DNA from 2 places in the Variovorax sp. GrIS 2.14 genome. Region 2 is predicted to be linked to the other one. Evidence: predicted binding sites of a transcription regulator. Region 2 holds the regulator's gene; the other holds the start of a gene.

Region 1 (15,685 bases), on a different contig from region 2:
AATCGATGATGTGAATGAAGGCTTCGTAGCAGGAGAAGAGGCCGTGGCGACCGGTCAGCAGATAGCCTTCGAGCCAGCCCTGGCACAGGTGTTCGCTCAGCACTTCCATCACACGGCCATCGGCGCCGACGTGGTCGTCCCCAGGCTCGACTTCGGCGGTCGAGGTGCGGTCCGTCACCTCGAACAGCGCGCCGAGCCGGTTCGATGCGGTTTCGTCCGGGCCCATCACGCGGAAGTTGCTGTTGACGTCGTTCATGCGCATCACATCGCGCAAGAAGGCGCCGGTGATGCGCGTGGCTTCGGCGGTGCTGGCACCCGGCCGCGGCACGGCCACGGCGTAGTCGCGAAAGTCCGGCAACGCCAGGTCTTTCAGCAGGAGGCCGCCGTTGGTGTGCGGATTGGCGCTCATGCGGCGCAAGGCTTTGGGTGCGAACGACGCGATCTCGGGGCGCAGCGTGCCGGCCTCGTCGAACAGCTCTTCGGGCTTGTAGCTGCGCATCCAGTTTTCGAGGATTTGCACATGCGACGGGTTCTCGACGAAGCCGGTGAGCGGCACCTGGTGCGCGCGGAACGTGCCTTCGATCGGCACCCCGTCGACCACCTTGGGGCCGGTCCAGCCCTTGGGCGAGCGCAGCACGATCATCGGCCAGCGATGGCGTTTCTTGAAGCCATCGGAGCGGGCTTCGGTCTGGATGGCGCAGATCGCGTCGAGCGATGCATCGAGCGCGGCGGCCATTGCCGCATGCATGGCCAGCGGCTCGTGGCCGGACACGAAGTGCGGCTCGTAGCCGTAGCCCCGCATGAGCTGGGTCAGCTGCTCGTCGCCGATGCGTGCCAGCACGGTCGGGCCGGCGATCTTGTAGCCGTTCAGGTGCAGGATGGGCAGCACCGCGCCGTCGCGTGTGGGGTTCAGGAACTTGTTGGAGTGCCAGCTGGCTGCCAGTGCACCGGTCTCGGCCTCGCCATCGCCGACCACACAGCAGGCGATGAGGTCGGGGTTGTCGAACACCGCCCCGTACGCGTGCAGCAACGAGTAGCCGAGCTCGCCGCCTTCATGGATCGAGCCGGGCGTCTCAGGCGCGACGTGGCTCGGGATGCCGCCCGGAAACGAGAACTGCTTGAAGAGCCGCTGGATGCCTTCGGCGTTTTGCGTGACGTACGAGTACACCTCGCTGTAGGTGCCTTCGAGGTAAGTGTTGGCCACCACGCCGGGACCGCCGTGGCCCGGACCCGCGATGAAGATCGCATTGAGGTCGCGGGCGACGATGGCGCGGTTCATGTGCGCGTAGACGAAGTTGAGGCCCGGCGTGGTGCCCCAATGCCCGAGCAGCCGCGGCTTGATGTGCGCCAGCGTCAGTGGCTCGCGCAGCAAGGCGTTGCCCATCAGGTAGACCTGACCGACCGAGAGGTAATTGGCGGCGCGCCACCAGGCGTCCAGCTGCGAGAAGTCGGTGGGGTTCGCGGTCGGCATCGGCAGTGACATCAGCATGGGCTCCGGGTTATTCGATCGACAACGCAGCAGAAGGCAATTTCAAGTGGACCGTCTGGCTCGCTGCAGCGGCGCTCACCGGCGTGTCCGCGAGCTCGGGCGCACGCACGAGCAGCACCGGCACCGGCGAGCAGCGCAGCACCTGTTCTGCGCTGCTGCCGAGAAACGCACGCCCTACGCCGCGCCGTCCGTGGGTTCCGAGCACGATCAGATCGGCGCCCCACGACGTCGCTTCGGTGGTCACGAGCAACTGCACCGTTGCGGCCAAGCCGTCGAGCAGCACGGAATCGACTGGCACGCCCGCCGCCTTGACCGTGGCGGTCGCTACTTCGAGTAGCTTGCTGCCGTTCTCTCGGACGATCGTCAGCCAGTCGCCCGTGCCGGCGTAGCACTCCATCGCGAAGCCTGCGGACAGTTCATCGGTCACGTGAATCAGCCGGAGCCGGCCACCGGTCAGTTTGGCCAGTTGAATCGCTTCTTCGAGGCCGCGTGCGGAGGTCGCACTGCCGTCGATGGGAACCAGGATCTTTTGGTACATGGCGCGCTCTTTTCTGAAATAGGGGGGGCCGTGAGTGAGATGAAGTCGGTGGCGTCAGTATGGAAGCCGTCTTTTGGCCGAGCTTGATAAAGATCAAGGGAAATCGGCATTGCCATCGGCTCGAACGGAGCGCGAAATTCCAGCGCTCGGTTCAGCGCGCCAGGAGGGTGATCAACAGCACCGCCTGCAGCACGAAGCGATGGTTCGCTGTTCGTTGCGCATCCTCGACGCTTGCCGCCGGGCCGGCCAGCACCCAATGTTCGGTATCGGTCGCATCGACGACGAAGGGCGCATCGATTGCCGACGCATCCTGAAGCGCATCGACAGGGCTGTCCATCGAATGCACGTCGAAGCCGAGTTGCCGTGCGCCCTGCAGGAAGCTTCGACCGCGGCCGGTCGTCACGTCGCCGACAAAGAGCAGCGCTGCCTCGGCTGTATTGGCCGCGGCGGCTACATTGAGCGGGCGCTGCTCGCACAGTGCCATGAGGTCGGCCAGCACCGCAGCGGGATGCCCTTCGAGCCCGCGGTAGACGGGAATGCCTGCCTGGCTTTCGATCTGCGCAGCCGAGATGGCCGACACGCTCCCGCAATCGACGGCGTCATAAAGGCGGCCGAGCATCTTCGGCAAGTTTTGGAACTCGCTCCCCGGTGGCCCGATCGAGTCGCCCAGCCAGACATCCGCGACCCGGGCGCCGAGGGCCGCTGCTGCGTCCTGGAACACCGAGTCGTCCTGCGGCGCCGACGTGGCGCGCAACAGCGCCAGGTTCTTGCCCGCGAGCGGCAGCCCCTCGCCGACCAGGGCGTTGGCCTTGAGGCTGCGCGCGAGGTCGAACGTGCGTCGAACATCCGCTCCGCCCAAGCCCTGGCTTGGCCAGAAAGTTCTATCGACAGGTGCGGCGGGCAAGTTCATAGGCGTGTCCGACCTTAGGTGCGCCTTCAAATCGGCGATTGATTTGCGTCAAGCCATTGCGCAAAAAAGGTGGCAGCGCACTCAAGACACAAAGCGTTGACGGTCTGTTACGCAACGCGCCCTTGCGGTGGTGAAGCTGTTGCACTCGGCGAATAGGCTTGCCTCACTCCATCAGGAACCTACAAGGAACCCACCATGTCATACGCCGCACTGCAGCAACCGATGCCACTTTCGAACCGTGCCACGCTCTCCATCCCGAGCGCCGGACCGAGCGCGGCACAAGCCCCGCTGCAGCGTATCGGCGACATGCTGCGGCTCATCGAGCAGAGCGTGCCGATCACCAAGCGCGTCGTGCGTGCCGGCGATTCGGTCTATCAGGCGGGACAGGATTTCGAATGTCTCTACGTCGTCAACGCCGGCTTCTTCAAGATGGTGAACCTGTCGAGCGAAGGCCGCGAGCAGGTCGTCGGCCTGCATCTCAAGGGCGACTGGCTCGGTCTCGACGGCATCGCGAACGCGCACTACGGCTGCGACGCGGTCGCAATGGACACCGGCGAGCTATGGGCCATTCGCTACGACGACCTGCTGCGCGCCAGCCTGCGTACGCCCGCATTGCTCACCGCATTGCACCAGACCATGAGCCGCGAACTGGTGCGAGAGCAGGACTCGATGCTGTCGATGTGCACGCTGTCGGCCGACGCGCGAGTGGCAGGCTTTCTGCGCTATTGGGCTGAAGCGTTGGCCCAGCGCGGTCTCCGCACCGATCAATTCACCCTGCGCATGACGCGCGCCGAGATCGGCAACTACCTCGGCATGACGCTCGAATCGGTGAGCCGAGCACTGTCGCGGCTGGCACGGGGGGACGTGATCCGCTTCTCGGAGAAGGGACGTCGCGACATCCATATTCCCCATGTCGAAGCGCTGACCGCTTTCATGCAGCGCGGGTCGGTAGCGTCGGCGGCAGTGGCGCTGCACTGAGCGCCCGCAGCATCGCGCGCTCCAGCTCCAGGCGCGTACACGGTTTGGGCAGCAACTCCCAATCGGGCGGTGCATCGGCCAGCTCGCTCGAAAAGCCCGACATCAGCAGCACTGCCAACGCGGGCCGCAACGCATGCGCCTTGGCCGCCAGTTCCGTGCCCTGCATGCCGACGCCGAGCGCGATGTCGGTCAGCAGCAAGTCGATCGCGCTGCCGGCCATCAACGAGGCCAGCGCCTGCTCGGCCTGGCCGCAGGCGACGGCCTCGCATCCCATCGACGCCAGAAATTTCTGCAGCACGCTCCGTACTTCGGCATCGTCTTCGACCAGCATCACACGAAGGCCATGCGGCACAGCGCCGTGCGTGACGTCGGCGATGCGGTCGTCGTCCGCAGCGTCCTCGCCGTCGCTGTCGTAATCGAAGTAGTCGTCGTCCTCGGCGCGCGGCAAGAAAAGCGTGACGGTCGTACCCGCACCGGGCGCGCTGACCAGCTTGACGGCGCCGTGCGACTGCTTGGCAAAGCCGTACACGGTCGACAGCCCGAGCCCAGTGCCGCGACCGGCTTCCTTGGTCGTAAAGAACGGTTCGAAGGCCCGCTCCTGCACGGTTTCGGGCATGCCATCGCCGGTGTCCGACACGGCAATGGCGACGTAGCCTGTAGGCATGGAGGGCTGGGCTTGCGTGTCGTGGTCCGAGCGCAGGTCGGCCGGCAGCGCGGACACCACCCGGCAAGAAAAAGTCAGCGTTCCGCCTTGCGGCATCGCATCGCGCGAGTTGATCGCGATGTTGAGCAGGGCCGACTCCAGCTGCCCGGCATCGGCCATGCACAGCGCCGCGTCGGCGACCAGCGTGATGGCGATGCGCTGGTCGAGCGTGCGCCGCAGCATGTCGGTGAGCGACAGCAGCAGGGCGCGCGTGTCGACGATGGTCGGCTGCAGCACCTGCCGCCGGGAAAATGCGAGCAGCTTGCCGGTGAGTTCTGCGCCGCGTCGCGTGGCGCGCATGGCAGCGCCGATGAGTTGCTGCGACACCGCGTCGTCGCCGATGGCGGGCGAGTCTTCAAGCACCTGCAGGTTGCCCGAGATCACCGTCAGCAGGTTGTTGAAGTCGTGCGCGATGCCGCCGGTGAGCTGCCCCACGCTTTCGAGCCGCTGCGCGTGGCCGAGCGCTTCCTCGATCTGCGTACGTTGCAACACGGTGGCCAGCAAGCTCGACAGCGATTCGAGAAAGCGCACCTCTTCATCGCCGAAGCGCCTTGCGGTGCGCGAGCGCACGGACAGCACACCAATGGTGCGACCTCGGTCTGCCAGCGGCACCGTGATCTCGCAGACGAAGCCGGCAGCCAGGTAGTGCGATGGAATAGTGAAGCGCGACTCTGCTGCGTAGTCGCCCATGAGCACCGACTGGCCGCTCGACATCACATGGCCGGAGGGTGATTGGGCTTCGTTGGCGATGCGATCGCCGATCGCTTCTTCAGGCAGCAGCCCGACGCCAGCGGCAATGCGGAATTCGGCTCCATTGGGTTCGAGCAGCAGCACCTTCGCCGTTTCGACCTGAAGCGCCTCTGCAGCTATGACGGGCACCTGGTCCAGCAGAAGATGCAGATCCGCCACGTCGACAGCGTGCCTGCTGAACTGCGCCAGATGCTCGGCATAGCGCGCACGCTGCAGCGCATGCTGGACGCGCGGATAAGAAGCGACGCTGCGGATGGCGGCCACGACCAGCGGCAGCCCGTGATCGTTGAGCGGGCTGAGCGCAATTTCGACCATCACCTCGCTGCCGTCGCGCCGTTTGGCGACCAGGTCCATCTGCGTTCCCATCGGGCGCTTGCGTGGGTGCGTGGCATAGCCCTCGCGGTAAGCGGCATGGCGCGGGCGAGTCGCGTCGGGCACCAGCGTGTCGACCGACATGCCCACCAGTTCATCTGCGGTGTAGCCGAGCAGTTCGAGGGCGGTCGGGTTGGCCAGCACGATCACGCCGCGCTGGTCGACCACCAGCAGCGCATCGGGATAGGCGGCGAACAGCGTGCGGAACACGGTGCCGTCGTCGAAGCCGGGAACGACCGGCTTGCGCGGTGTATTCATGCCGACACGACGGCGGGCACGAAAAGATAGCCGGCGCCGCGCACCGACTTGACGATGCGTGGCTGGTTCGGGTCGTCGCCGAGTTTGCGGCGCAGCCGGCCGATCTGCACGTCGATGGTTCGATCGAACGGGCCACCATCGCGGCCTCGTGTTCGCTCCAGCAGGAAGTCGCGCGACAGCACGCGGCCGGTGTTTTCGGCCATGACGCGCAGCAGATCGAACTCGCCAGTGGTGAGCGGCACTTCATCGCCCTGCGCCGCGCGGAGGCGGCGCGCTGCGATGTCGAGCGTCCAGCCGGAGAAGCGAAGCATCGTGGGTGGCGCATCGGGCGCGGACGCCGCGTCGACGACCGCCACTACAGGCGCCGCCGCGGGCGCTGCAATCCGGCGCAACACAGCCCGGATGCGCGCCAGCAGTTCGCGCAGATCGAAGGGCTTGGTCACGTAATCGTCAGCGCCTATCTCCAGGCCGACCACCTTGTCGACAGCATCGCCGCGGCCAGTCACGATCACCAGTCCGCACTGCCATCGCTCTCGCACCTGCCGCGCGATGGTGATGCCGTCTTCACCCGGCAAGCCGAGGTCGAGCAACACGACCGCCGCCGGGTCTTGCCGCATCAGGTCGAGCAGGGCTCGGCCCGAATGGCGCTGGCTGACACGAAAGCCGTGGACCTGCAGATAGTTGGCCAGCAGCAGGGTGATCTCGGTTTCGTCGTCGAGAACAGCGATGTGGATGGAGGTTGAGGGCACGCACCATGTTAGATGCAAGAGAAGTCATGGAGTGCGGCGTTGGACACATTGATCGCGGATTGACCTGCATCAAGCCTTCCCGCGCTGCAGGCGCTTTCAATCGGTGCTGCGCAATGTTGCGCATCCTATGACCCTCGTCTTTTCAAACTTCATGAACACGTCCATCTCAACGTCGGCCCCGAACCGCAGGCGCAGGGCCTTTCTCGTTGGCGGCGGCATCGCGTCGTTGTCGGCCGCCGTGCTGTTGATTCGCGATGGCGGATTTCAGGGCACCGACATCTTCATCTTCGAAGAGATGCAGGTAGCAGGCGGCGCACTGGACGGTTCAGGCGATGCCGAAGCAGGTTACGTAACCCGCGGCGGCCGCATGTGGACCGAGGAGGCTTATGTCTGCTTGTGGAATGTGCTGGATTCGGTGCCGGACCGTCACGGCGCAGGGTCGCTGAAAGACGCGGTCTGGGACTTCAACGAAGCTTTGCAATCGCACGCCAACGCGCGGCTCATCGACCGGCAGCACCGCATCCTCGATGCGGCCGATCTGGGCTTCGATGCGCGCGACCGCCTCGATGTGCTGCGCCTGCTCGCCACGCCGGAGCGCATGCTCGGCGCCGAGCGTATCGAAGACTGCTTCACCGAGCACTTTTTCAACTCCAACTTCTGGGCGATGTGGCGCACAACCTTCGCCTTCCAGAACTGGCACAGCGCCGTCGAAATGCGACGCTATTTGCTCCGCTTCCTGCAGGAGCTGCCGCGCATTCACACGCTGGCCGGCGTTCGTCGCACAGCCTTGAATCAGTACGACTCGATCGTCCGACCGATGCAGGACTGGCTCGCGGGGCAAGGCGTGACGTTCCAGTTCGGAACCAAGGTCATGGACATGGATTTCGAAGACTTCGCAGAGATGACCGAGGTCGCGCGCAACACCGACGGCTTGCGCGTCACTGCCATCCATTGCAATCGCGGCGACGAGTTCTTCTTGCATCAGGTCGGGCCCGACGATGTGGTCTTTGCCACGCTCGGTTCGATGACCGCCGACACCCGCATCGGCGACAACGATCACGCGCCGGCACTGTTGCGAGACAAGCGCGACGGCGGCTGGACGCTTTGGGAAAACCTCGCGCGCAAGGTGCCGACCCTGGGCCGACCGGAGACGTTCAACGGCAACGTCGACGAGAGCAAGTGGGAGTCTTTCACCGTCACGCTGCGAAGCCCCTTGCTGGTGAAGCGCATCGAAGCGTACTCAGGCAACGGGCCGGGCACGGGCGGCCTCATGACGTTCAAGGACTCGCCGTGGTTGATGTCGATCGTCGTGCCGCACGCACCGCACTTCGCGGGTCAACCCGAGGGCGTCTACACGATATGGGGCTATGGGCTCTTCATCGACAAGAAGGGCGACTACGTCGACAAGTCGATGGCCGAGAGCAGCGGTGAAGAAATCCTGACCGAGTTGATGCACCAGTTGGGTTTCGAAGACATCCTCGAAGAAGTGCGTCGCACCAGCACCGTGATCCCGGTGATGCTGCCTTACATCACGAGTCAGTTCGAGCGTCGCGAGCCGACGGATCGGCCCGCTGTCGTTCCCGGTGGCACCCGCAATTTCGCAGTGCTCGGCCAGTATGTGGAGATTCCGGAAGATGTGGTGTTCACTGTCGAGTATTCGGTGCGCAGCGCGATGCATGCCGTGTACGGACTGCTGCACCTGAAGAACGAGATTCCTGCGATCTATCACGGGGCGGTGCATCCCAAGGTGGCGCTGGAGAGCTTCAAGGCGCTCATGCTTTGAGGGTAAGCCCTCATGGCCGCGCTTCGTTCAAAGATTAGATTTGGTTATCCCGCATAACCATTGGTTATGCGCCATCACCATGTTCTTTGACGACCTCTTCAGGAGAAGCGCCGCCATGACTTTCAAACTCGCCACCCTTGCCGCCGTGCTGGCCACCACGATGCTGGGCACCGCCCATGCCGATCTCACCATTGGCGTGGTGCAACCACTCACCGGACCGGCTTCCGGCCTCGGCATTCCTGTCAACAAAGCTATCGCGCTGTGGCCCAAGACCATCGCGGGCCAAACGCTCAAGGTGATCGTGTTGGACGATGCCAGCGATCCCACGACGGGCGTCAAGGACGCGCAGCGCCTGGTCACCGACGACAAGGTCGACGTCATTGTCGGCTCGTCCGCCACACCGGTGGCCGCACCGATGGCCGAGGTCACGGCCGAGTCGGGCACGCCGCAGCTGTCGACGTCGCCGGCCGGGCTGCCACCCGGCAAAGACAAGTGGTTCTTCAGGCTGCCGCAGTCCAACGGTGTCATGGCCTACGCGGTCATCGAGCACATGAAGAAGCAGAACATCAAGACGGTGGGCTTTCTCGGCTACACCGATGCTTACGGCGAGCTGTGGCTCAAGGCGTTTACCGAACAGGGCGCCAAGGCCGGCATCAAGGTCGTCGGTGTGGAGCGCTTTGCACGCGCCGACACCAGCGTGACAGCGCAAGCGCTCAAGCTGACTTCTGCCAACCCCGACGCGATACTGATCGTGGCCTCGGGCAGCGGCGCCGGCATGCCGCAAAAAGCCATTGTCGAGCGCGGCTACAAGGGCAAGATCTACCAGACGCACGCAGCCGCATCACCCGACCTGATGCGCACGGCGGGCAAGGATGCCGAAGGCACGTTCGTCGTCTCCGGCCCGGCGATGATCGGCGCCCAGTTGCCCGACAGCCATCCGTCGAAGAAGGCCGCGGTGGCGTTCGTGCAGCAGTACGAGCAAGCCTACGGCCCGGGCTCGCGCAACCAGTTTGCAGGACACGGCACCGACGCATTGACCGTACTCGAAATCGCCGTGCCAGTCGCGCTGAAAAAGGCCAAGCCCGGCACACCTGAGTTTCGTGCTGCACTGCGCGATGCCATGGAGAACATGGGTCGCACCGTGCTGGCGCACGGCGTCCTCAACTGGACCGCCGACGACCATTGGGGCTACACCAACGAGACCGGCGTGATGCTCAAGGTCGTGAACGGGGAGTTCAAGGTCGAGCAGTAACCGCCGCGTCGGCGAAGGGCAGCGACACTGTGAAAAGTGCGCCGCCGGCTACGGGGCTCGACGCCTCGATGCGACCGCCATGCGCCTTCACGATGGCGTGCGACAGCGCCAGTCCCAGGCCGATTCCCGGCACCGCGCCGGCACGTGCTGCGGCGCCGCGATAGAAGCGCTCGAACACGTAGGGCAGATCCTGCTTCTGGATGCCAGGGCCTTCGTCGCCCACGCTCACCCGGGCTTCGGCGCCCTCGGTCGCCAGCTGCACCGTCACCCGGCCGCCGTGCGGTGAAAACTTGACCGCGTTGTCCAGCAGGTTGGCCAGCACCAGACTCGCCGGCCCGCGCGCCACCATCAGCTCGTGCCGCATCGCCGATGGCGCCAGTGCCATGCGCACGCCACGCTCCTGAGCAGCGCTCTCCTGCCGTGCCATCGCCTCCTCGACCAGCGCCTTCAACGACGCGGTTTCGGTCGGCCCGCGCTCTTGGCCGGCATCGAGCCGCGCCAGCGTGAGCAGTTCTTCGACGAGAAGGGTGAGACGTTCTACTTCTTCGACGCATGAGCGCATCGCATCCACATAGGCGGCCGGTTCCCGGGGTCTGCGCAGTGCGAGTTCGAGTTCGGTGCGCAGGCGCGACAAGGGCGAGCGCAGCTCGTGCGACGCGTCGGCGGTGAAGCGTTTCTGTGCATCGAAGCCGTGCTCCAGGCGGTCGAGCATCTCGTTGAGCGTCTGCACCAGCCGGCCGATCTCGTCGTCGGTGCCCGGGTGCGGCAAGCGACGACCCAGGCTGGCATCGCCGATGCGGTGTGCCTGTTCGACCACATCGCCGATCGCGTTGAAGGCGCCTCGTGTCAGCAGGAAACCCGCCGCGCCGACGGCCAGCAGCAGCGTCGCGCCCATCACGCCGAACAGCACGCTGGCGGTCTCGACCACACGGTCGACGTCGTCCAGCGAGCCCGCCACCTGCACGGCGCGCACATTGCCGTGGCCCTGCACCGGCAGTGACACCAGGCGCGTCGGCTCACTGCCAAAGCTATGCAGCGTCTCGAAAACCACTTCGCCCGCTGCTAGTCGCCTGGAAAGATCGGGCGACAACGGCAGGCGGGCCGCGCCGAGGTTGCGGCTGCGCGCCAGCACCTCGCCGTCGGCGCCGACGATCTGCAGCAGACGGTCGAGCCGTTCGAACGATGGCGGCGCGCCAGCGGCCACCGCCTCGTGCACGGTGACGGCCTGACCGCCTTGCTCGGGCAGCGCAGCGGCTTCGGTTTCAGCCAGCGCCAACAGGGCCGCGTCGAGCTGCGCATGCACCTCGCGCGACAGCGTCCAGTAGGCAGCCAGCGCCGTCACGGTCAGCACCACGACGATGACGGCCTGGTGCACCAGCGTGAGCCGGCGGCGAAAACTGATCATGCTTCGCCTTCCGCGGCACCGAGCCTGAAGCCGCGCCCGCGCACCGTCTGGATCAGCGTTGGCAGCCCCGGCGCATCGATCTTGCGGCGCAGGTTGCCGACATGCACGTCGATCAGGTTGTCGATGGCGACCAGGTCGGCCTTCCACACTTGCTCGGCGAGGCGCGACCGGCTGACCACGTCGCCGGCCTGGCGCATCAGCACCTCGAGGATCGCGTATTCCTTGCGCGTCAGGGTGAGTACCGTGCCGGCGCGCTGCACACGCTGGGCCATCGGGTCGAGGCTCAGGTCGCCGACCGTGAGCACGGACGGCCGCGTCAGCTCCGAGCGGCGCAGCAACGCTCGGGCGCGGGCCAGAAGTTCGTCGAAAGAAAAGGGCTTGGTGAGGTAGTCGTCGGCGCCGGTATTGAGGCCGGTCACGCGGTCACCCAGCGCGTCACGCGCGGTCAGCATCAGGATCGGCGTGTGGATCTTGTGGCGCCGCAACGCCACGCACAACGCCAGGCCGTCCTTGCCGGGCAGCATCCAGTCGAGGATCAGCAGGTCGTAGTCGGAGGCAAAAACGCGCTGTTCGCCATCTTCGGCGGAGCCTGCGATGTCGACCAGAAAACCCTCTTCCTCGAGCCCGCGCGCGAGCAGGCGGGCCGCTTTTCCATCGTCTTCGACAAGAAGAATTTTCATAACGGCCGCGAGTCTCGCACCAATGCCCGGCGGCCAGCCCGGCGAACGCCGATCCTGAAGAAGACTTCAGGATTTCTTGCGGCGTTCTTCAGGCGTGGCTGTCTAAGCTGCGTCGCGCTCCCGGTGGACGGACTCGTTCTGCAGCCGACTGAGTCGATCAACAGAAAAAACAGGGAAAAAACATGCATGACGACAAAGGAAAGTCGCGCCGCGCGCTGCTCGTGATTTGCGCCGTGGCGCTGATCGCCATTGGCGTCGCATGGTGGTTCATGGCAAGTTGGGCACATGCCGCCGAGGCGGCAAAGGCCGTGCCGGTGCGTGTGCTGGAGCACGTCGGTGCCCAGGTGGTGGTCCCCGAGGGCTCGCCCTTGCGACAGTCACTGGTCGTGGCCGGGGCCGACGCGCAGGCGATTGAGGTGCCGCTGTCGCTGCCGGCGGTGGTCGAGGCCGATCCGGCCAAACTGGTCAAGGTGTCGCCGCCCGTGACGGGGCGCGTGGCGAGCCTGGACAAAGGCCTGGGCGATGCGGTGCGTGTGGGCGATGTGCTGTTTCGCATCGATTCTGCCGATCTGGCGCAGGCGCGCAGCGACGCACAAAAGGCTCGGTCGACCCTGGCGCTCGCGACGCAGTCGCTGGAGCGGCAACGCGCGCTCGGCGCGTCCGGCATCGCGGCCAATCGCGAGATCGAACAGGCGCGCAACGATTTCGACCAGGCGCAAAGCGAAGTGGCGCGCACCGGGGCGCGGCTGATGCAACTCGGCGCAGGGCAGGCCGACAAGCCGGATGCAGGGCCGGGCACGGCCGGCACGGGCCGCCTGCTGGCCGTGCGCTCGCCGGTGGCGGGCCGCGTGATCGACCTGAGCGCTGCGCAGGGCGCGTACTGGAACGATGCAACCGCCTCGCTGATGACGGTGGCCGATCTGTCCAGAGTGTTCGTGACCGCCAGTGCGGGCGAGGCCGATCTGAAGGCGCTGTTCGTCGACCAGCCGGTGCGCGTGGTCCTCGACGCTTTTCCCGGCGAAGCCCTGAGCGGAACGGTGCGCTACATCGGCGAAGTGCTCGACCCCGACACCCGGCGCGTCAAGGTGCGCATGGTGTTCGACAACCGCGACGGCCGTCTGAAGCCGGGCATGTTCGCCAACGCCACCTTTCTGTCGAAGCCGCACAACGGACTGCTGGTGCCGATGGACGCGGTGGTGCAAAGCGGATTGCACAGCCGCGTGTTCGTGGAAGCATCGCCCTGGCATTTCGAGCCGCGCGTGGTGCGTGTCGGTCCACGGGTCGGCGACCGGATCGAGGTGCTTGCCGGCCTGAAGAGCGGCGAGCGCGTGGTGGTACAGGACGGGGTGCTGCTGGATGATTGACGCATTCGTCACCACCTGCCTGAAGCGGCGCGGCATCGTCTGGCTGGTGTTCGCCATGGCGGCCGGCTATGGCGCCTGGTGCTGGACCCAGCTGCCGCTCGAGGCTTATCCCGACATCGCCGACACCACCTCGCAGGTGGTCACGCAGGTGCCGGGGCTGGCCGCCGAAGAGGTCGAAAAGCAGATCACGATTCCGCTCGAACGCGAGATCATGGGCACGCCCGGCATGTACGTGATGCGCTCCAAGAGCACCTTCGGTCTGTCGCTGATCACCGTCGTGTTCCGCGATGGCGCCGAAGACTACTGGTCGCGCCAGCGGCTGCAGGAGCGCATCGGTGGCGTCGCCCTGCCGTACAGCGCTCAGCCTGGCCTCGACGCGCTGACATCGCCCATCGGCGAGATCTACCGCTACACCCTCGAATCGAAAACACGCGACCTGCGTGAGTTGTCGGAGTTGCAGCGCTGGAAGGTGATCCCGCGCCTGAAGCAGGTGGCGGGCGTCGCCGACGTGTCGAACTTCGGCGGGCTCACCACGCAATTCATGGTGGAGTTCGATCCGGCCAAGCTCAGCAAATACAACATCACGCTGGCCCAGGTCACGCAGGCGATCAACGCCAACAATTCGAGCGCCGGCGGCAGCGTGCTGACGCGCGGCCAACAAGGTTTCGTGGTGCGCGGCGTGGGGCTCATCAGCGGTCTGGACGACCTGGCGCAGATCGTGGTGAGCCAGAAGAACGGCGTACCCGTGCTCGTGAAAGACCTCGGCGAAGTCAAGCTCGGCAACAAGGAGCGGCAAGGCATCCTCGGCAAGGACAGCAACCCCGACACCATCGAAGGCGTGACGCTGCTGCTCAAGGGAGAGAACCCTTCGACGGTGCTCGACGGTGTGCACGAAGCGGTGCGCGACCTCAACGACAACGTGCTGCCGCAAGACGTCAAGGTCGTGCCCTACCTGGACCGCACCATGCTGGTCCAGGCGACGGTGCACACGGTCGGCAAGACATTGCTCGAAGGCATGACGCTGGTCACGCTGGTGCTGCTGCTGTTCCTGGGCAGCCCGCGCGCCGCGCTGATCGTGGCGCTGACCATTCCGATGTCGTTGCTGACGGCTTTCGCCTTCATGCACCAACTGAAGATTCCGGCCAACCTGCTGTCCCTGGGCGCGATCGATTTCGGCATCGTGGTGGACGCGGCCATCGTCGTGATGGAGAACATCCTGCGCCAGCGCGAGGCGCATGCAGACCGACCCCTGAAGCCGCGCGACGTACTCAAGGCCACCTTGCAGGTGACGCGCCCGATCTTCTTCGGCATGGTCGTCATCATCACGGCCTACACGCCGCTGTTCGCCTTTCAGCGCATCGAATACAAGCTCTTTGCCCCGATGGCTTTTGCGATCGGCTTTGCACTCGTCGGCGCGCTGGCGGTTGGGTTGCTGCTGATTCCGGGGCTGGCCTACCTGGCCTACCGCAAGCCACGCCGCGTGTTTCACAACCGCGCACTCGAAAAGCTCGGCCAGTGGTACGAACAGCTGCTGCGACGCATCGTCGGGCAACGTGCGCTGACGCTGGCCGCTTTTGCGCTGGCCTTCGTCTGCGTGATCGGTGCCGCGGCGACCATTGGGCGAGACTTTCTGCCATATCTCGACGAAGGTTCGCTCTGGTTGCAGGTCACCTTGCCGCCGGGCATTTCGCTCGACAAGGCGACGCAGATGTCGAACCGGTTGCGCGACGCCACGCGTGAGTTCGACGAGGTCTCGTACGTCGTCACGCAACTCGGCCGCAACGACGACGGCACCGATCCATGGACCGCGTCGCACATCGAGGTGAGCGTCGGACTGCATCCCCAGGCCGAATGGAAATCGGGCCTCAGCAAGCAGGAGTTGATCAGCGGCCTGGCGGCGCGCTTTGCGCAGTTGCCCGGCACGCAGGTCGGCTTCACGCAACCGATGATCGACGGCGTGCTCGACAAGCTCGCTGGCGCACACAGCGATCTGGTGGTCAAGATCTACGGCAACGACTTCAAGGAAACGCGGCGTATCGCCAGCGAAATCGACCGGGTGCTTTCCGCAGTGCCCGGTGCAGCCGACGTCATCATCGACCAGGAGCCACCGCTGCCGCAGCTGCGCATCGAGGTCGACCGGGCGGCGGCTGCGCGCTATGGCATCAACGTGGCCGACATCGCGGACCTCATCGGCACCGGCATCGGCGGTGCACCGGTGGCGCAGTTGTTCGTCGACGAGCGGCGCTACGACATCGCGGTGCGCTTCACGCCGCAGAGCCGGAGCGACCCCGACGCGATCGGCCGGCTGGTGTTGAGCGCACCCGGTGGCGCCAAGGTGGCGCTGTCTCAGGTCGCGACGCTGCGGCTGGACGATGGCGAAAGCACCATCACGCGCGAAATGGGCAAGCGGCATCTGACGGTGCGGCTGAATCTGCGCGGGCGCGATCTGTCGTC
Region 2 (15,685 bases):
CCGGCGTGATGCAGGGCCTGATGTGGCGCGCCATCAACGCCGACGGCACGCTGACATACACCTTTGTCGAGAGCGTCAAGGCGACCTATCCCTTCTACGTGGTGCGCCTCATCGGCGGGCTGTTGTACCTGGGCGGCATGTTGGTGATGGCCTGGAACGTCTGGATGACGGTGGGATCGGGCCGCTCGGTTCGCGTTGCGATTCCGCCAATTGCCCTGGCGCATGCGTGAAGCACACAAAGAAAAATCATGTCTTCCAAACCCACCCTCCGGCCCGCCCTCAAAACCGGCTTCACCCATGAAAAGGTGGAGACCAACAACCTGCTGATGATCGTGCTGATCCTGGTCACCATCGCCATCGGCGGGTTGGTCGAGATCGTGCCGCTCTTCTTTCAGAAGTCGACGACGGAGCCGATCGTCGGGCTGAAGCCGTACACCGCGCTGCAACTGGCCGGCCGCGACATCTACCAGCGCGAGGGTTGCTACAACTGCCACTCGCAGATGATCCGACCCTTTCGCTCCGAGACGCTGCGCTACGGGCACTACTCTGTCGCAGGCGAGTTCGTCTACGACCATCCGTTTCAGTGGGGCAGCAAGCGCACCGGGCCCGACCTGCACCGCGTGGGCGGCAAGTACAGCGACGAGTGGCATCGCATTCATCTGAACAACCCGCGCGACCTGGTGCCGGAGTCGAACATGCCGGCCTATTCGTGGCTCGCAACCAACCAGGTCGATGCGGAGGCGATGCCTGCTCACATGCGCGCCTTGCGCCGTGTCGGCGTGCCCTACACCGACGCGGAAATCGCATCGGCCACCGCAGACACCCAGGGCAAGACGGAGCTCGAGGCAACCATCGCCTACCTCCAGTCACTGGGCCTCGCGCTCAAGTAAAGGAGCAGACCATGGACATCACCACCCTGCGCGTTTTTGCGACCGTCGCCTGCTTCGTGCTCTTCATCGGCATCGTCGTGTGGACCTATTCGAGCCGCAACAAACGCCGCTTCGAAGAGGCCGCACAGCTGCCTTTCGAGCAGGACTGAAAGACACGCCATGAACGATTTCATCAGTAGCTTCTGGGCCAACTATGTCGCCGTCGCGGCCGTCGTCAGCATCGTGGCTTGCGGTCTGCTGCTGTGGGTCACGGCACGCGGGCGCATCGCGCCGACCGACGACAACACCACCGGCCACGTCTGGGACGAAGACCTGCGCGAGGCCAACAATCCGTTGCCGATGTGGTGGGTCGGGCTGTTCGTCATCACGATCATCTTTGCCTTCGTCTATCTGGCCTTTTTTCCGGGGCTGGGCAGCTTCAACGGCAAGCTCGGATGGAGTGCCGTTGGCCAGTACGAGGCCGAGGTTGCCCAGGCCGACAAGGATCTCGTTCCCGTTTATGCGGCATTCCAGACGATGCCGGTCGAGCGGATTGCCGGCGATCCCAAGGCGATGGCCATCGGCGAGCGGCTCTTCATGAACAACTGCTCGCAGTGCCACGGGTCCGATGCACGCGGCAGCAAGGGCTTCCCGAATCTGACGGACGTCGACTGGCTGCATGGCGGCACGCCGGACAAGATCATCGAAACCGTCACCAAAGGCCGCATCGGCGAGATGCCGCCCATGGCGGCCGCGGTCGGCACGCCGGACGACGTCAAGAACGTCGCGCAGTACGTGCTCAGCCTGTCGGGCCGCTCGACCGACTCGGTGCGCGCCGGGCTGGGCAAGTCGAAGTTCACCGCCTGTGCGGCCTGTCACGGCATCGGTGGCGTCGGCAACCAGGGCATCGGAGCACCGCGCCTGAACGACGAGATATGGCTGCACGGCTTCGGCGAGAACGCCATCGTCGCGATGATCAACGGCGGCAAACACAACGTCATGCCCGGCCAGGAAGGTCGCCTGACCGAGGCGCAGATCAAGGTGGTGGCCTCGTACGTGTGGGGGCTGTCGAACAAGGCCGTTGCATTGCCTGTCGTACTGCCATGACCGTACCTGCCCCAGCCCGCAAGATCATTCCGATCGTGCCCGTGGCGGAGGAGGCCGGCGGGCTCTATGAAGCGACCAAGAAGATCTATCCGCGCAGCGTGCGCGGCAAGTTCGCGCGCTGGCGCTGGGCGATGGTGTTCGTCACCCAGCTGTTTTTCTACGCCACGCCCTGGTTGCAGTGGGGCGACCGCCAGACCCTGCTGTTCGATCTGGTCGCGCGGCGCTTCTACGTCTTCGGGCTGGTGTTGTATCCGCAAGACCTGATCTACCTGTCGGGGCTGCTGGTGCTGTCGGCGCTGTCGTTGTTTTTGTTCACCGCGGTGGCCGGGCGGCTCTGGTGCGGGTACGCGTGCCCGCAGACGGTCTACACCGAGATGTTCATGTGGATCGAGCAACGGATCGAGGGCAGCCGCATCGCCCGCATGCGGCTCGACGGCGAATCGTTCTCGGCCGAGAAGCTGGTCAAGAAGTGGTTCAAGCATTTCATCTGGCTCGGCATCGCGATGTGGACGGGCTTTACCTTCGTCGGCTACTTCACGCCCATCCGCGAGCTGGGCATGGAGTTCCTGCAGACGCGCATGGGTTCGTGGGAAGTCTTCTGGGTCTTCTTCTACGGTCTGGCCACCTACGGTAACGCCGGCTTCATGCGCGAGCAGGTCTGCAAGTACATGTGCCCGTATGCACGCTTTCAGAGCGCGATGTTCGACAAGGACACGCTGATCGTCAGCTACGACTTGCCGCGTGGTGAACCGCGTGGCGTGCACGCCAGGGCACAGGACGCACGCACCCAGGGCCTGGGCGACTGCATCGATTGCGGCCTGTGCGTGCAGGTGTGCCCGACCGGTATCGACATCCGCGAGGGTCTGCAGTACGAGTGCATCGGCTGCGGCCTGTGCGTCGACGCCTGCAACACGGTGATGGACCGCATGGCGCAGCCGCACGGGTTGATCCGCTACGCCACGCAAAACGGGCTGGCCGGTGGCTGGAGCGCGGTGCAGGTGCTGCGGCGTGTTTTTCGCCCGCGCGTGCTGATCTATGGCGCCGTGCTGTTGGCCTTGTGCGTTGGCTTGCTCGCGAGCCTGGTGGTGCGCGTGCCGCTCAAGGTCGACGTGGTGCGCGACCGTACCTCGCTTGCACGTATCGCCGATGGCGGCAAGCTCGAGAACGTCTATCGGCTGCAGATCATGAACGCGACCGAGCGCTCGCAGCGTTACCGCATCGATGCCAGCGGACTGAAGGGTCTTGCCGTGGCGACGCCCAGCCAGGCGGTCGATGTCGGGCCGGCCGAGTCGCGCTGGGTGGCGGTGCGGCTGCAAGTGCCTGCAGAAGATGCACCACCCGGATCGCACACCGTTTTCTTCAACGTGCGGTCCGCCGACGGTGCCTCGCAGGTCTCTGAAAAGGCCGTGTTCCTCATTCCCCGATAACCGACTGGAGACTTGAAAATGAGCGCGCTTCCCCCTGCTTCCAAAGGTTCCGGACCGTGGTGGAAATTCCCGCTGGTCTGGCTCGTGCTGGGCCTGCCCGCCGTGGTGGTGGTCGGCAGCCTGACGTCGGCCTGGATCGCGATCAGCACGGCAGACCCGGTGGTCGAAGAAAACTACTACCAGAAGGGCCTGGAGATCAATCGGACGCTGGCGGGCAAGTCGGCTGGGCCGGTGGCCGACAAGGCGCTGGTGCCGGCCGAAAAGGGCCGCAACCACACCACGACGCCGGTGCAGGATATGCCGTCGCCGCCGCCGCGCTAGCGCCTCACACCGTCGGGTTGATCATCCTGCGCAAAGCATCGGCGTCGAGGATCCGAACATGCCGCATGTCGACTTCGACGATGCGGTCGTCCACGAACTTGGACAAGGTGCGGCTCACCGTCTCCAGCTTGAGCCCGAGGTAACTGCCGATTTCTTCGCGCGTCATGCGCAGCATCAGCTCGGACTTCGAGAAGCCGCGCGCATGCAGGCGTTCCACGAGGTTGAGCAGAAAAGCGGCCAACCGCTCGTCGGCACGCATGCTGCCCAGCAGCAGCATCACGCCGTGCTCGCGCACGATCTCGCGGCTCATGATCTGGTGCACATGGCGCTGCAGTGAAGTGACCTCGCGCGACAGCTCCTCGATGCGGTCGAACGGCATCACGCAGACCTCGGCGTCTTCGAGTGCCACCGCGTCGCAGGTGTGATGGTCGTTCACGATGCCATCGAGTCCGATGATCTCGCCGGCCATCTGGAAGCCCGTGACCTGATCGCGACCGTCTTCCGATGCCACCCGTGTCTTGAACACGCCAGTCCGAATCGCATAGAGCGAGGTGAACCGCTCGCCATTGCGAAAGAGGGTTTCGCGGCGCTTCACCTTGCGACGCGTCGCCACCAGGTCGTCGATGCGCGCAAGCTCTTCCGGGTTGAGGCCGACCGGCATGCACAGTTCGCGCAGGTTGCAGTTGGAGCATGCGACTTTGATGGTTTGAGGTGTCATGGCGGCTGTCTCTTTGCGGCTGTCTCTTTGCGGCAGGTGGTGCGGTGAAATGTGCAGCGTGGCAAAGCAAGCGAAAGCGCCGCGCTGCTGCGCTCGATTCTCCGTTCGGCTTTTGTGTCCGCGTTGATGCAGATCAAGTGGCGTTCGAATGATCGAACGCAAAGTCGCAGCACCATGAACCGCTGTCGCCGACCATCGCTGCTCACGCTCTTTCGGCAGCGCTATTGATCATGCAAACCGCACTGGCCGCATCCGCGCTGTTGATGGGACTGGCGGGTGGTCCGCATTGCGTGGCCATGTGCGGTGCGGCGTGCGCGGGTGTCGTGCGTGGGGTGGGAGTTCGACCCGGCCATGGCGTCATCGCGATCACGCCCGCTGCTTTGCCGATGGCGCCGTTGCTGCTCCAAGCTGGCCGGATGGCGGGCTATGCGGCAGCAGGCGCACTGGCCGCTGCCACCGTGCAAAGCCTGACATGGGCCAGCGTGAATGTCTCCGCGCTTCGCGGCCTTTGGATGCTGTTCCACGTGGTCGTGATGGCCTGGGGCGCGGTGCTGGCCGTGACCGGGCGTCAGCCGCTGTGGTCGCAACGGGTCGGCCGTCTCCTCGCAGAGCGATTGCGCGCCTTGACGGGCTCTGCCGCCAGCGTGTTCGCGACCGGTCTTGCATGGGTCGCCATGCCGTGCGGCCTGCTGTATTCCGCGCTCATGCTGGCGAGCCTGGCCAACGGTCCGCTGCAGGGCGCTTTCATCATGGTGCTGTTCGCGGCCGGCAGCGGTGCGTCGTTGCTCGTCGCGCCCTGGCTGTGGCACCGCTTTGCCATCGGCTTGGGCGCATGGCGCCAGCAATGGGGAACCCGGCTCGCCGGCGTCGCTTTGCTGGTCATCTCCGTGCAGGCGGTCTGGATCGATCTTGCCCACCAGATCGATGTGTGGTGCCGCTGAAATACGTGGTGTCTCTTTCGTACCTCGACAACTCAGGAATTTGCAATGACAACCCCTAAATCGATTCTGGTTCACCTCGACAGTTCAGCCCGCACCGCCACGCGCGTCGAGCTTGCCCGCCAGCTGGCAGAGACCTTCGGCGCCCAGGTCACCGGCATGCCGTGCACGCTCTCTGCGCTGGTGCGCTACCCCTCCGCCCTCGAAGGTGCGGCCGAAGCCATGGCAATCATGCTGGCGCTCGACAAGCAGTCGCGCGACAAGGCGTACGCCACCTTCATGGCTGCCGGTGGCGACTCGCCGCACATGCATTGGGCCGAGCCGATGAGCGATGCGCCCTGGGGCTTCGGCCGCCGCGCGCTCTATGCCGACCTTTTGATACTCGGTCAGCGCGATGGCGACAACGCTTACGACGGCGAGCTGCCTGCCGAGTTCGTGTCCACCGTGCTGGTCGAAAGCGGCCGGCCCGCGCTGGTGTTGCCTTACATCACGACAGGGCCGGTCGGCCCGGTCGGGCGCAAGGTGCTGGTGGCATGGAAAGAGACTCGCGAAGCTGCCCGTGCGGTGTCTGCCGCGCTGCCCTGGCTGCAAGGCGCGGCGCGCGTGCATGCGGTCTGCTACGGCGACGAGGCAGAGTCGCAACTGCGCTCGCTGCAGGACTATCTGAATTCGCATGGCGTGACCGCGACGATGCAGGCTGGCGTGCAAGGTGAAGGCGACGCCGGTGCGCAGCTGTTGTCGCTGGCCGCGGATGTCGGTGCCGATCTGCTGGTGATGGGCTGCTACGGACACAGCCGCGCACGCGAGTGGGTGCTCGGTGGCGTCACGCGGACGATCCTGCAATCCATGACGTTGCCTGTGCTCATGTCGCATTGATTCGTCGCATTGATCGGTGCGTTCAGGAGTCCCTTCATGGAGATTTTCCGTTCTGGTTGGCGTGCGCCCGAGTATCCGCAGCCACCCCCGGGCCGCTCTTGATCTGCGTCAATGCAGGCGACGGCGCTCAGACGACGTAGTTCAGGATCGCCACGAAGTGGCAGGCGCTGCCTGCCATGACGAACAGGTGCCAGACGCCGTGGCCATGGCGCAGCCGATCGTCTGTTGCGTAGAAGGCAATGCCTACCGTGTAGCACAGGCCGCCGGCGGCCAGCCAGGCGAAGCCTGCCGGCCCCAGCGCCTGCCACAACGGATGAATGGCCACCAGCGCCAGCCAGCCCATCAGCACATACAGGACCAGAGACAGCCATCGGTGCCCGCGCGCCCACCAGATTTCCTGCGCGATGCCGAGGGCGCCAAGGCCCCAGACGGTGCCGAGCAGCGACCAGCCCCAAGGGCCCTTCAGTGAAACCAGCGCAAACGGCGTGTACGTGCCGGCGATGAGCAGGTAGATGCTGCAATGGTCGGCCTTGCGCAGTACCGTCTTGGCGCGCCCGCGCAGGCTGTGATAAAGCGTCGAGGACAGGTAAAGGGCCAGCAACATCGCCGCGTAGATGGCCGCGCCCGTGGTCTTGCGCGCGTCGCCTTCCAGGCCGGCACGCACCACGAGCCATGTGCCGCCGAGGGTCGCCAGGCCGGCACCGACCAGGTGGCTGATGCTGTTGAAACGCTCGCCTCGGTGCATCGGATCATTGTCGACAGACGGAGGCGCCTCGCATTGACCCAGCGCAAACAACCGCGCAGCGCACCGAGGCGGCGGCTGTGAAGTTCGCACTTTAGAGAGCGGGGGCTTGATCTGCATCAAGCCCCGAGCCGCGCCACGCTTCAGACTGCGATGAGCGCATGGCGGCACGGATAGCCATCCACAAGCGGCGCTCTTCAGCCAACCGATCGAGGAACCCTCCGGATGACGCCCGAACGCAATTCGATCCAGACCCACGGAGAGTCCCGCGCCCGATACCTCGGCGACCTGGCGACTCACCTTCAGCGCATCCGCGAGCAGGAGCGCGCGCTGCTCGCCCGCGAACTGCACGACGAACTGGGTGCCATCCTGACAGCAGCCAAGCTCGACGTGGCTTGCCTTAAGTCACGTCTCGACCATGCGTCGCCCGAGATCGATCGGCGCCTTCAGCATCTGGCTGAAATGCTCGGTCGCGGTATCGCATTGAAGAGCCGGGTGGTCGAGGGACTGTGTCCGTCGTCGCTGGCCAACCTGGGCCTGGCGTCGTCGTTGACCATCCTGTGTCGGGACTTCAGCCTGAGTTCGACGATTGCAGTGACGACTGCGATCGAAGAGGCCCGCGGCGACGATGCGAGTGAGCTGGCCATCTATCGTCTGGTGCAGGAGTGCTTGACCAACATCGGAAAGTACGCCTGCGCCAGTACGGTTTCGGTCACCCTGGTCGATGCGGGAAAGAACATCCTGGTCGAGGTGCTGGACAACGGCATCGGGTTCGACATCGAACAGGTGGCTTCGTCGCGCTTCGGCCTGGCCGGAATGCGCCACCGGGTTCAGGCCTGCGGCGGCCGCCTCACGGTCACGTCGGCTCAGGGGCAAGGTACGCACGTCATGGCGATGTTGCCGAAGGTGGTGGTCGAGAGCGCGAAAGTGATCGCATGACTCCGGCTCTGGCATGCCTTACGCGACGGCGCTTTGCGACCGTGGGCGCTGTGCTCCTGAACGCCTGCTCCTTCGATGGCCGTGAGGCGAGCTATGCCGATGCGGTGCGAAGCACATGGCACCGGGATGCGACCGAGGCGACCAGTGGCCGGCCGCTCTTCGAAGAACTGGTCCGCTGTGCCACGTTGGCACCGTCGAGCCACAACTCGCAATGCTGGAAGTTCGCGATACAGCCGCAGTCCATCTCGATTCTTCCGGATCTGTCGCGCAGATGCCCGGCCGTCGATCCCGACGATCACCATCTGTTCGTCTCGCTCGGCTGTGCCGCGGAGAACCTGGTGCAGGCGGCGTCGGCGCATGGCCTGCAAGCCGATGTCCTCTTCGATGCAGGCATGGAGGGCGACGCGCTGCGCGTTCGGCTCGAGCCGACCCGGGCGATCCAGTCCGACCTCTATGCGGCGATGTTCGACAGGCAGTGCACGCGCGCCGACTACGACGGCCGGGCGCTGACGGTCGACGAACTTGAATTGCTGGAACGCGCGGGCACACGCAACGGCGTTCAGATGCTGATCCTCAGCGACAAAGCCGCGACAGAAAAAATGCTGGCGTACATCGTGGACGCCAACACGCGGCAGATCGACGACCCGGCTTTCGTCGCTGAGCTCAAACAATGGCTTCGCTTCGGCGACACGGAAGCCGTCCGGTCCGGCGACGGACTGTTCTCCGGTGCGTCCGGCAATCCGACGGTGCCGCGATGGCTCGGCGAAATGCTCTTCGCCCGCTTCTTCACGCCTGCGCGCGAGAACGACAAGTACGCGAGCCAGGTGCGCAGTTCCGCCGGCATCGCCGTCTTCGTCTCCGAGAAGAACGACAAGAGGCACTGGATCGAAGCAGGGCGCTGCTACGAGCGATTTGCCTTGCAGGCGACCGCCCTGGGGATTCGTAATGCGATGCTGAATCAGCCGGTCGAGGTCGCGAGCGTGCGGCCCGGGCTCGCGCGCGCCTTTGGATGGGGCGACCGACGGCCCGACCTCGTCGTGCGCTTCGGTCGCGGACCCGCGATGCCTCGGTCCTTGCGGCGCCCGCTCGAAGCGGTGTTGGCATGACCACCGCAGTCGAGGCGCAAGTGATCCCGGCAGCGATTGCGCCCGCCGTCGCGCCAGGCAGCGATGTCGTCAAGCGCGCCGGGCTGGTCGCCGCCTTCATCGCGCTCGTTGCGATCGTCTCGCTGCCAGCCGCGACGGGCCTTCCTGCCGCGGGTCAGATGATGCTGGGCATCCTCGCCTTCGCGGTGATCGTCTGGATGACCGAGGCGCTCGACTACGCGGTGAGCGCGGTCGTCATCGGCGCGCTGATGGTGTTCTTGCTGGCCTTCACGCCGGATGCGGCCAAGCCCGTGACGGCGGCCACGGCGGCAACGGCGGCAATGGGCACGGGCGCGGCACTCAACCTCGCCTTGTCCGGCTTCTCGAACAGCGCGGTGGCACTGGTCGCTGCAGCCTGCTTCATCGCCGCGGCCATGACGGCCACGGGGCTCGATCGGCGCATCGCGCTGGTGGTGTTGTCGCGGGTGGATGCACGCACCAATCACATCGTCATCGGTGCGATGGGTGTGGGCTTTTTACTGTCTTTCATCGTGCCCAGCACCACTGCACGCGTCGCATGTCTGGTGCCGATCATGATGGGCTTCATCTTGGCCTTCAAGGTCGAGAAGCGAAGCCGCTTCGCCGGCCTGCTGGTCATTACCGCTGCGCAGACGGCGAGCATCTGGAACATCGGCATCAAGACGGCGGCCGCGCAGAACATGGTGGCGGCAGGCTTTATCCAGAAGCAGTTTCAGACCACCATCAGCTGGACCGAATGGTTTGTTGCCGGTGCACCGTTTTCGGCGCTGCTGACCATTGCGCTCTACTTCATCATGACGCGGATGATGCGGCCGGAGATGTCGGAGATCGCCGGCGGCAAGGAGACGATTCGCCGGCAGCTCGAAGCCATCGGCAAGATGACTGCGAACGAGTGGAAGCTGCTGGCCATCGTGCTGACGCTCCTCGGGTTCTGGGCGTCTGAAAAAGCGCTGCACGACTTCGATACCGCTTCCACCACCATCGCCGCCATCGCATTGATGCTGCTGCCGCGCGTGGGCGTGATGAACTGGAAGACCTCGCAGAAGGGCTTCCCGTGGGGCACCGTGGTGCTCTTCGCCATCGGCATCAGCGTGGGAACGGCACTGCTGCAAACGCGCGCCGCCGGCTGGCTCGCTAACCTGATCGTGCAGCACCTCGGCTTGCAGAACGCCAGTGCCTTCGCCATCCTGATGCTGTTGTCGTTGTTCCTCATCGTCATCCATCTCGGCTTTGCGAGCGCCACGGCGCTGGCGTCCACCATGATCCCGATCGTGATCAGCGTGCTGGGCGCGGTGCAGACGCCGGGCATCAACGTCATCGGCATGACGATGCTGCTGCAGTTCGTCGTGAGCTTCGGCTTCATCCTGCCGGTGAACGCACCGCAGAACATGATCGCCTACGGCACGGATACCTTCGAGGCACGCGACTTCATTCGCACCGGGTTGATGGTCACTCTGGCGGCTGCGGTGCTGCTGGTGACTTTCTCGCTCACCTACTGGCCTTGGATGGGGTACATGACGCTGTCGAGCCCGCAATGAGTGCGCCAAAAGCCCTTGGTCTTGGCGATCCGTCGGTACTGGCAATCGGGCAAGTGCTGCAGGCGCTCGGCGCCGACGCGACGCACGGGCTGAGCTCGCAAGAGGCGGAACGGCGGCTCGCCGAGCACGGCCCGAATGAACTGCGCGGCGTGCCGCCCGTGGCGACATGGCGTCGCGTGCTGGCGCAGTTTCAAGACCCGCTGGTCTACCTGTTGCTCGCCGCCATCACCATCGCTCTGGGTGCCTGGGCCATCGAAGGTTTCGAAGGCTGGCCGCTGGATGCGCTGGTGATCGCGGCTGTCGTGTTGGTCAACGGCTTGCTGGGCTATGCGCAGCAGGCCAGGGCGGCGGATGCGGTGGCGGCGCTGGCGCGGATGACCGCCGTGACATCGGCCGTCGTGCGTGACGGCCAGACCCTGCGCGTGCCCAGTGCCGAGCTGGTTCCCGGTGACCTGTTGGCGCTGGGTGAGGGCGATGCCGTGGGCGCGGACGCCCGTCTGTTGCAGGCGGCGTCGCTGCGGGTGCTGGAGGCGTCGCTGACCGGCGAGAGCGAAGCCGTGCTGAAAGGCGTGGCGCAGCTGGCTGGCACATCGGCGCTCGGCGATCGGCTCGACATGGTTTTCAAGGGCACGGCTGTCGCCCAGGGCACCGGCCATGCAATCGTAACCGCCACCGGCATGCAGACCGAGATGGGCGCCATCGCCGAGATGCTCGAAGCGACCGTCGAGGCCCCGACGCCGTTGAGCGTCGAGGTGGCGCGCATCGGAGGCATGCTGGGCATCGCGGTCGTGCTCATCGCCGCGGTCGTGGTGACGACGATCTTGTCGATCTCCGAGATCCGCAGCGCCGCCGATGTCATCGCCGTGCTGCTGCTCGGCGTATCGCTCGCGGTAGCGGCGGTGCCTGAAGGCCTGCCTGCGATTTTGTCGGTGGTGCTGGCAATGGGCGTGCAGCGCATGGCCCGGCAAAACGCCATCGTCAAGAACTTGTCGTCGGTCGAAACGCTGGGCGCCGCATCGGTCATCTGCACCGACAAGACCGGCACGCTCACCCGCGCGGAAATGACGATCGAGCGCGTGATGACCGCGTCCGGCAGCGCCCGCATCACCGGCGAGGGCTATGCGCCGCTGGGTCGCGTCGAGCACGAGGGCGCTGCGGTAACGGCCGGCCCGTTGCGTGACGAGCTCACCGTGGTGCTTTCTGGCGGCAGTCTTGCCGGCGACGCACGGCTGCATCAGGATGCCGGCGGCACCTGGTCGATTCATGGCGACCCCACCGAAGCGGCGTTCCTGGTGGCCGAACGCAAGATGGGGCTGACGGAGCTGCGGCGACAGCGCTTCGCGCGCATCGGCGAAATTCCGTTCACTTCCGAGCGCAAGATGATGTCGACCATCGAGCGCGACCACGCGCACGATGACCAGATCGTGGTGATCACCAAGGGCGCACCGGACGTGTTGCTCGGCCATTGCAGCCGGGCGCGAGTGGGCATGGAAGTGGTCGCGCTCGACAAGGCACTTCGCGCCGGCATCCTGGCCGACGTCGAATCGCTTTCCGACGCCGCCTTGCGCACGCTGGCGGTGGCTTACCGTCCGCTGACCGCGAAGGAAGATCCTTCGGCAACGCCGTCGCATGAACGGCTGGAGCGCGACCTCATCTACGTCGGCACGGTGGGCATCATCGATCCACCGCGCGCCGGGGCGGCAGAGGCGATCGGGCAGGCACTGCGCGCGGGCATCCGCGTGATCATGATCACCGGCGACCATCCGCGCACTGCCAGCCGGATCGCGGCGGACCTCGGCATCGTTGGGCCTGGTGCGACCGCACTCACCGGTCTCGAATTGGACGCGCTGGACGACGCCGCCTTCGCTGCAGCGTTGCGCCGCACATCGGTCTTCGCACGCGTGGCGCCGGCCCACAAGCTGCGCATCGTCGCCGCGCTGCAAGCCGATGGCAGCGTCGTCGCCATGACCGGAGACGGCGTCAACGACGCGCCCGCACTGAAGGCGGCGGATATCGGCATCGCCATGGGCGTGACCGGCACCGAGGTCACCAAAGAGGCTGCGCGGATGATCCTGGTCGACGACAACTTCGCGACCATCGTCGCGGCGGTGCGCGAAGGGCGCGGCATCTTCGACAGCATCCGCAAGGCATTGCGCTACCTGCTCTCGTCCAACATGGGCGAGGTGCTCACCGTGTTCCTGGGCGTGGTCGGTGCCGGCATGCTGGGGTTGGTTGGAAGTGGCGGCGGTGGTGCTGGTGATGGCGGCACGGTCGTGTTGCCGTTGCTGGCCACGCAGATTCTCTGGATCAACCTCATCACCGACTCGGGTCCCGCGCTGGCGATGGGCGTCGACCCGCCGACCGACGACGTCATGGCTCGCAAGCCGCGTGGCCGCGCGGAGCGCGTGATCGATGCGCGGATGTGGTCGGGCGTGGTCCAGATCGGCCTGGTGATGGCGCTGACAACCCTGCTGACCATCGACCTTTTCCTGCCCGGTGGCATGGTCGAAGGAAGCGATGACCTCGCGACCGCCCGCACCGCCGGCTTCACCGTGCTCGTGCTGGCGCAGCTCTTCAACTGCTTCAACGCGCGCTCCGACAGCAAGAGCGCCTTCTCGCATCTCTTCGTGAATCGCTGGCTGTGGGGCGCAGTCGCGCTGTCTGCCTTGTTGCAGGTGGCGGTGGTCCACCTCGGCTTTCTCAACCTGGCCTTCGGCACCGCGCCGCTCTCCTTCGACGAGTGGCTCGTGTGCATCGCGATGGCGAGCGCGGTGCTCTGGTACAGCGAGCTTCGCAAGCTGGTGGTTCGTTTCTTGGGGCGCTTCGTGCGCCGTCCGCTGCGTGCATCGATCGACGCCCCTCAACCTGTTCAACGCTGAAAGAAGAAAATGAAAATTCTCGTCGCCATCGATGGCTCCAAGCACGCGCTGCGCGCAGTGAAGTACGCCGCCAAACTGGTAGGCCTCCTGAAGGCCCACAGCGTCGTGACGCTGGTCAGCGTGCATGACGACACCGGACTGCGCCATGCCAAAGCACTGGTCGGCAGCGAGCAGGTTGCCGACTACCTGCGTGAACTGAGTGATGCCGAGTTGAAGCCCGCGAGAAGTTTGCTCGACAAGGCCGGCATCAGGCACGACGCGGTGATTCGCACGGGCTCGGTGGCGCAGGAGATCGTCGACTGCGCGAACTCCGGCAAGTTCGATCTGCTCGTGCTGGGCGCCAAGGGGCGAGGCGCCTTCGTCGACCTGCTGGTCGGTTCGGTGGCGCAGCGTGTGATGTCGCTGGCAAAGCAGCCAGTCGTCCTCGTGAAGTAGCAGCGTTGCGCACCATGCGCGTGACGCGCAGCCGCTGGCAAAGGCTCATGCCACGTCTGAAATTCGCATCACGACGCGGCCCTGGATTTCACCTGCACGCATCTGGTCCATCACCTGGTTGACGCGCTCCAGCCTGTCTTCGGTGAACACGGTGTGCACCTTGCCTTCGCCTGCGAACGCCAGCGCTTCCTGCAAGTCTTTGCGGGTGCCGACGATCGAGCCGCGCACCGTCTTGGCATTGAGAACGACGTCGAAGATCGGCAAGGCGAAGTCACCCGGCGGCAGGCCGACGAGGGCCATCGTTCCGCGCTTGTGCAGCATGCCAAGGGCTTGCGAGAAGGCACTGCGGGACACGGCAGTGACCAGCACGCCATGCACGCCGCGCAAAGCCGTCTGCAGTTCCTTGACCGGGTCTTGCAGCGCAGCGTTGATCACCATGTCGGCGCCCAATTCCTTGGCGAGCTGGAGTTGGCCTTCGTGGATGTCGACGGCCACTACATGAAACCCCATCGCCTTGGCGTACTGCACCGCAAGATGGCCGAGCCCGCCCACGCCGGAGATGGCGACCCAGTCGCCCGGCTTGCATTCGAGAACCTTCAGGCCCTTGTAGACGGTGACACCGGCGCAGAGCACCGGCGCAATTTCGCTGAAGCCCACATTGGCCGGCAATTGCCCGATGTAGCCGGGGTCGGCCAGCACGTATTCGGCATAGGCGCCGTTGACGGTGTAGCCCGTCATCTGCTGTCCGTCGCAGAGGGTCTCCCATCCGGTGATGCAGTGCTCGCAATGTCCGCAGGCGGTGTGCAGCCACGGCACGCCGACGCGGTCGCCTTCCTTGATTCCTTTGACGCCAGCACCCAGGGCCGCCACGAAGCCGACACCCTCATGGCCCGGAATGAAGGGAAGGGTGGGCTTGACCGGCCAGTCGCCATCGGCGGCATGCAGGTCGGTGTGGCAGACACCCGATGCAACCACTTTCACCAGCACCTGACCCGGCGTGACCTCGGGAATGGCGACTTCCTCGATGTACAGGGGCTTGCCGAACTCGCGGACGACAGCGGCTTTCATGGTTTGCATGGGTAGCTTTCAGAACGAATGGGTAAGAAGCCTTCACTTTAAAAAGCGGCTTGGCGAGCGGTGTTGCGCTGGATCAAAAAAGCACGCCATCGCCGCGGCCATTGATGCGCATCAACGCCGTGAGACGGTGGGTGCGTCACAGTGGCTGATGCGCCACTCCGCGACCCTGTCGAATGTTCCGGCCGACCGCGCTTCACGCGAGGTCGAACTCAAGCTCCTGTTGTCGCCCTCGGACGTCGACACGTTCCGGACGGCCGTGACCACCCGATTGGCGCCGCATAAGCCGCTGCCCGGCGTCTCCCGCCTTCACACCACCTACTTCGACACGCCCGACCTGTTCCTGCGCCGACAAGGGCTGGAACTGCGCGTTAGAAAGCAGGGCGGGCGATGGACCGAAACCATCAAGACGATCGAATCGCCCGGCCGTGGTTTCGGACTGCACGACCGCGGCGAATGGGAGGCCCACATCGACAGCGCGGAGCCCGATCTCGCGGCGTTGCGCATGCACATCGAGCCGGATGCGAGGCCGGCTCTGATCCTGGCGGAACCGGGTCTGGCGCAGCGGCTGGTGCCGGTGTTCGATGTCGTCGTGCGCCGCTCACTCTGGCAATTGTCTCCGCCGGAAGGCACTCGCATCGAACTGACGCTCGACGAAGGCGAGTTGCGCTGCGGCGCTGCGCGCGAGCCGATTTGCG

What was found. Region 2 encodes FNR, which switches genes on or off when oxygen is low (the NO sensors DNR and NnrR bind a similar motif). Its sites were predicted from a motif close to TTGATNNNNATCAA; they were not measured.
Region 1: the regulator FNR is predicted to act here: its motif matches at 2,111-2,124, upstream of RCH10_RS15510 (universal stress protein).

The regions. Positions count from the first base shown of each region.
Region 1 covers NZ_JBJXIA010000008.1:248,373-264,057, reverse strand. The annotation lists partial or broken gene RCH10_RS15515 (phosphoketolase) at 1-1,483, opposite strand, end outside; gene RCH10_RS15510 (universal stress protein) at 1,500-2,027, opposite strand; gene RCH10_RS15505 (hypothetical protein) at 2,179-2,937, opposite strand; gene RCH10_RS15500 (helix-turn-helix domain-containing protein) at 3,133-3,915, shown strand; gene RCH10_RS15495 (PAS domain S-box protein) at 3,869-5,998, opposite strand; gene RCH10_RS15490 (winged helix-turn-helix domain-containing protein) at 5,995-6,747, opposite strand; gene RCH10_RS15485 (oleate hydratase) at 6,899-8,530, shown strand; gene RCH10_RS15480 (ABC transporter substrate-binding protein) at 8,646-9,782, shown strand; gene RCH10_RS15475 (sensor histidine kinase) at 9,766-11,187, opposite strand; gene RCH10_RS15470 (response regulator transcription factor) at 11,184-11,867, opposite strand; gene RCH10_RS15465 (efflux RND transporter periplasmic adaptor subunit) at 12,050-13,231, shown strand; gene RCH10_RS15460 (efflux RND transporter permease subunit) at 13,224-15,685, shown strand, end outside.
Region 2 covers NZ_JBJXIA010000006.1:213,963-229,647, reverse strand. The annotation lists gene ccoN (cytochrome-c oxidase, cbb3-type subunit I) at 1-230, shown strand, start outside; gene ccoO (cytochrome-c oxidase, cbb3-type subunit II) at 249-890, shown strand; gene RCH10_RS12685 (cbb3-type cytochrome c oxidase subunit 3) at 902-1,039, shown strand; gene ccoP (cytochrome-c oxidase, cbb3-type subunit III) at 1,050-1,976, shown strand; gene ccoG (cytochrome c oxidase accessory protein CcoG) at 1,973-3,403, shown strand; gene RCH10_RS12670 (FixH family protein) at 3,422-3,724, shown strand; gene fnr (fumarate/nitrate reduction transcriptional regulator Fnr) at 3,729-4,442, opposite strand; gene RCH10_RS12660 (sulfite exporter TauE/SafE family protein) at 4,673-5,383, shown strand; gene RCH10_RS12655 (universal stress protein) at 5,429-6,256, shown strand; gene trhA (PAQR family membrane homeostasis protein TrhA) at 6,384-7,001, opposite strand; gene RCH10_RS12645 (sensor histidine kinase) at 7,224-7,937, shown strand; gene RCH10_RS12640 (Acg family FMN-binding oxidoreductase) at 7,934-9,043, shown strand; gene RCH10_RS12635 (SLC13 family permease) at 9,040-10,599, shown strand; gene RCH10_RS12630 (cation-translocating P-type ATPase) at 10,596-13,478, shown strand; gene RCH10_RS12625 (universal stress protein) at 13,488-13,913, shown strand; gene adhP (alcohol dehydrogenase AdhP) at 13,959-14,990, opposite strand; gene RCH10_RS12615 (CHAD domain-containing protein) at 15,139-15,685, shown strand, end outside.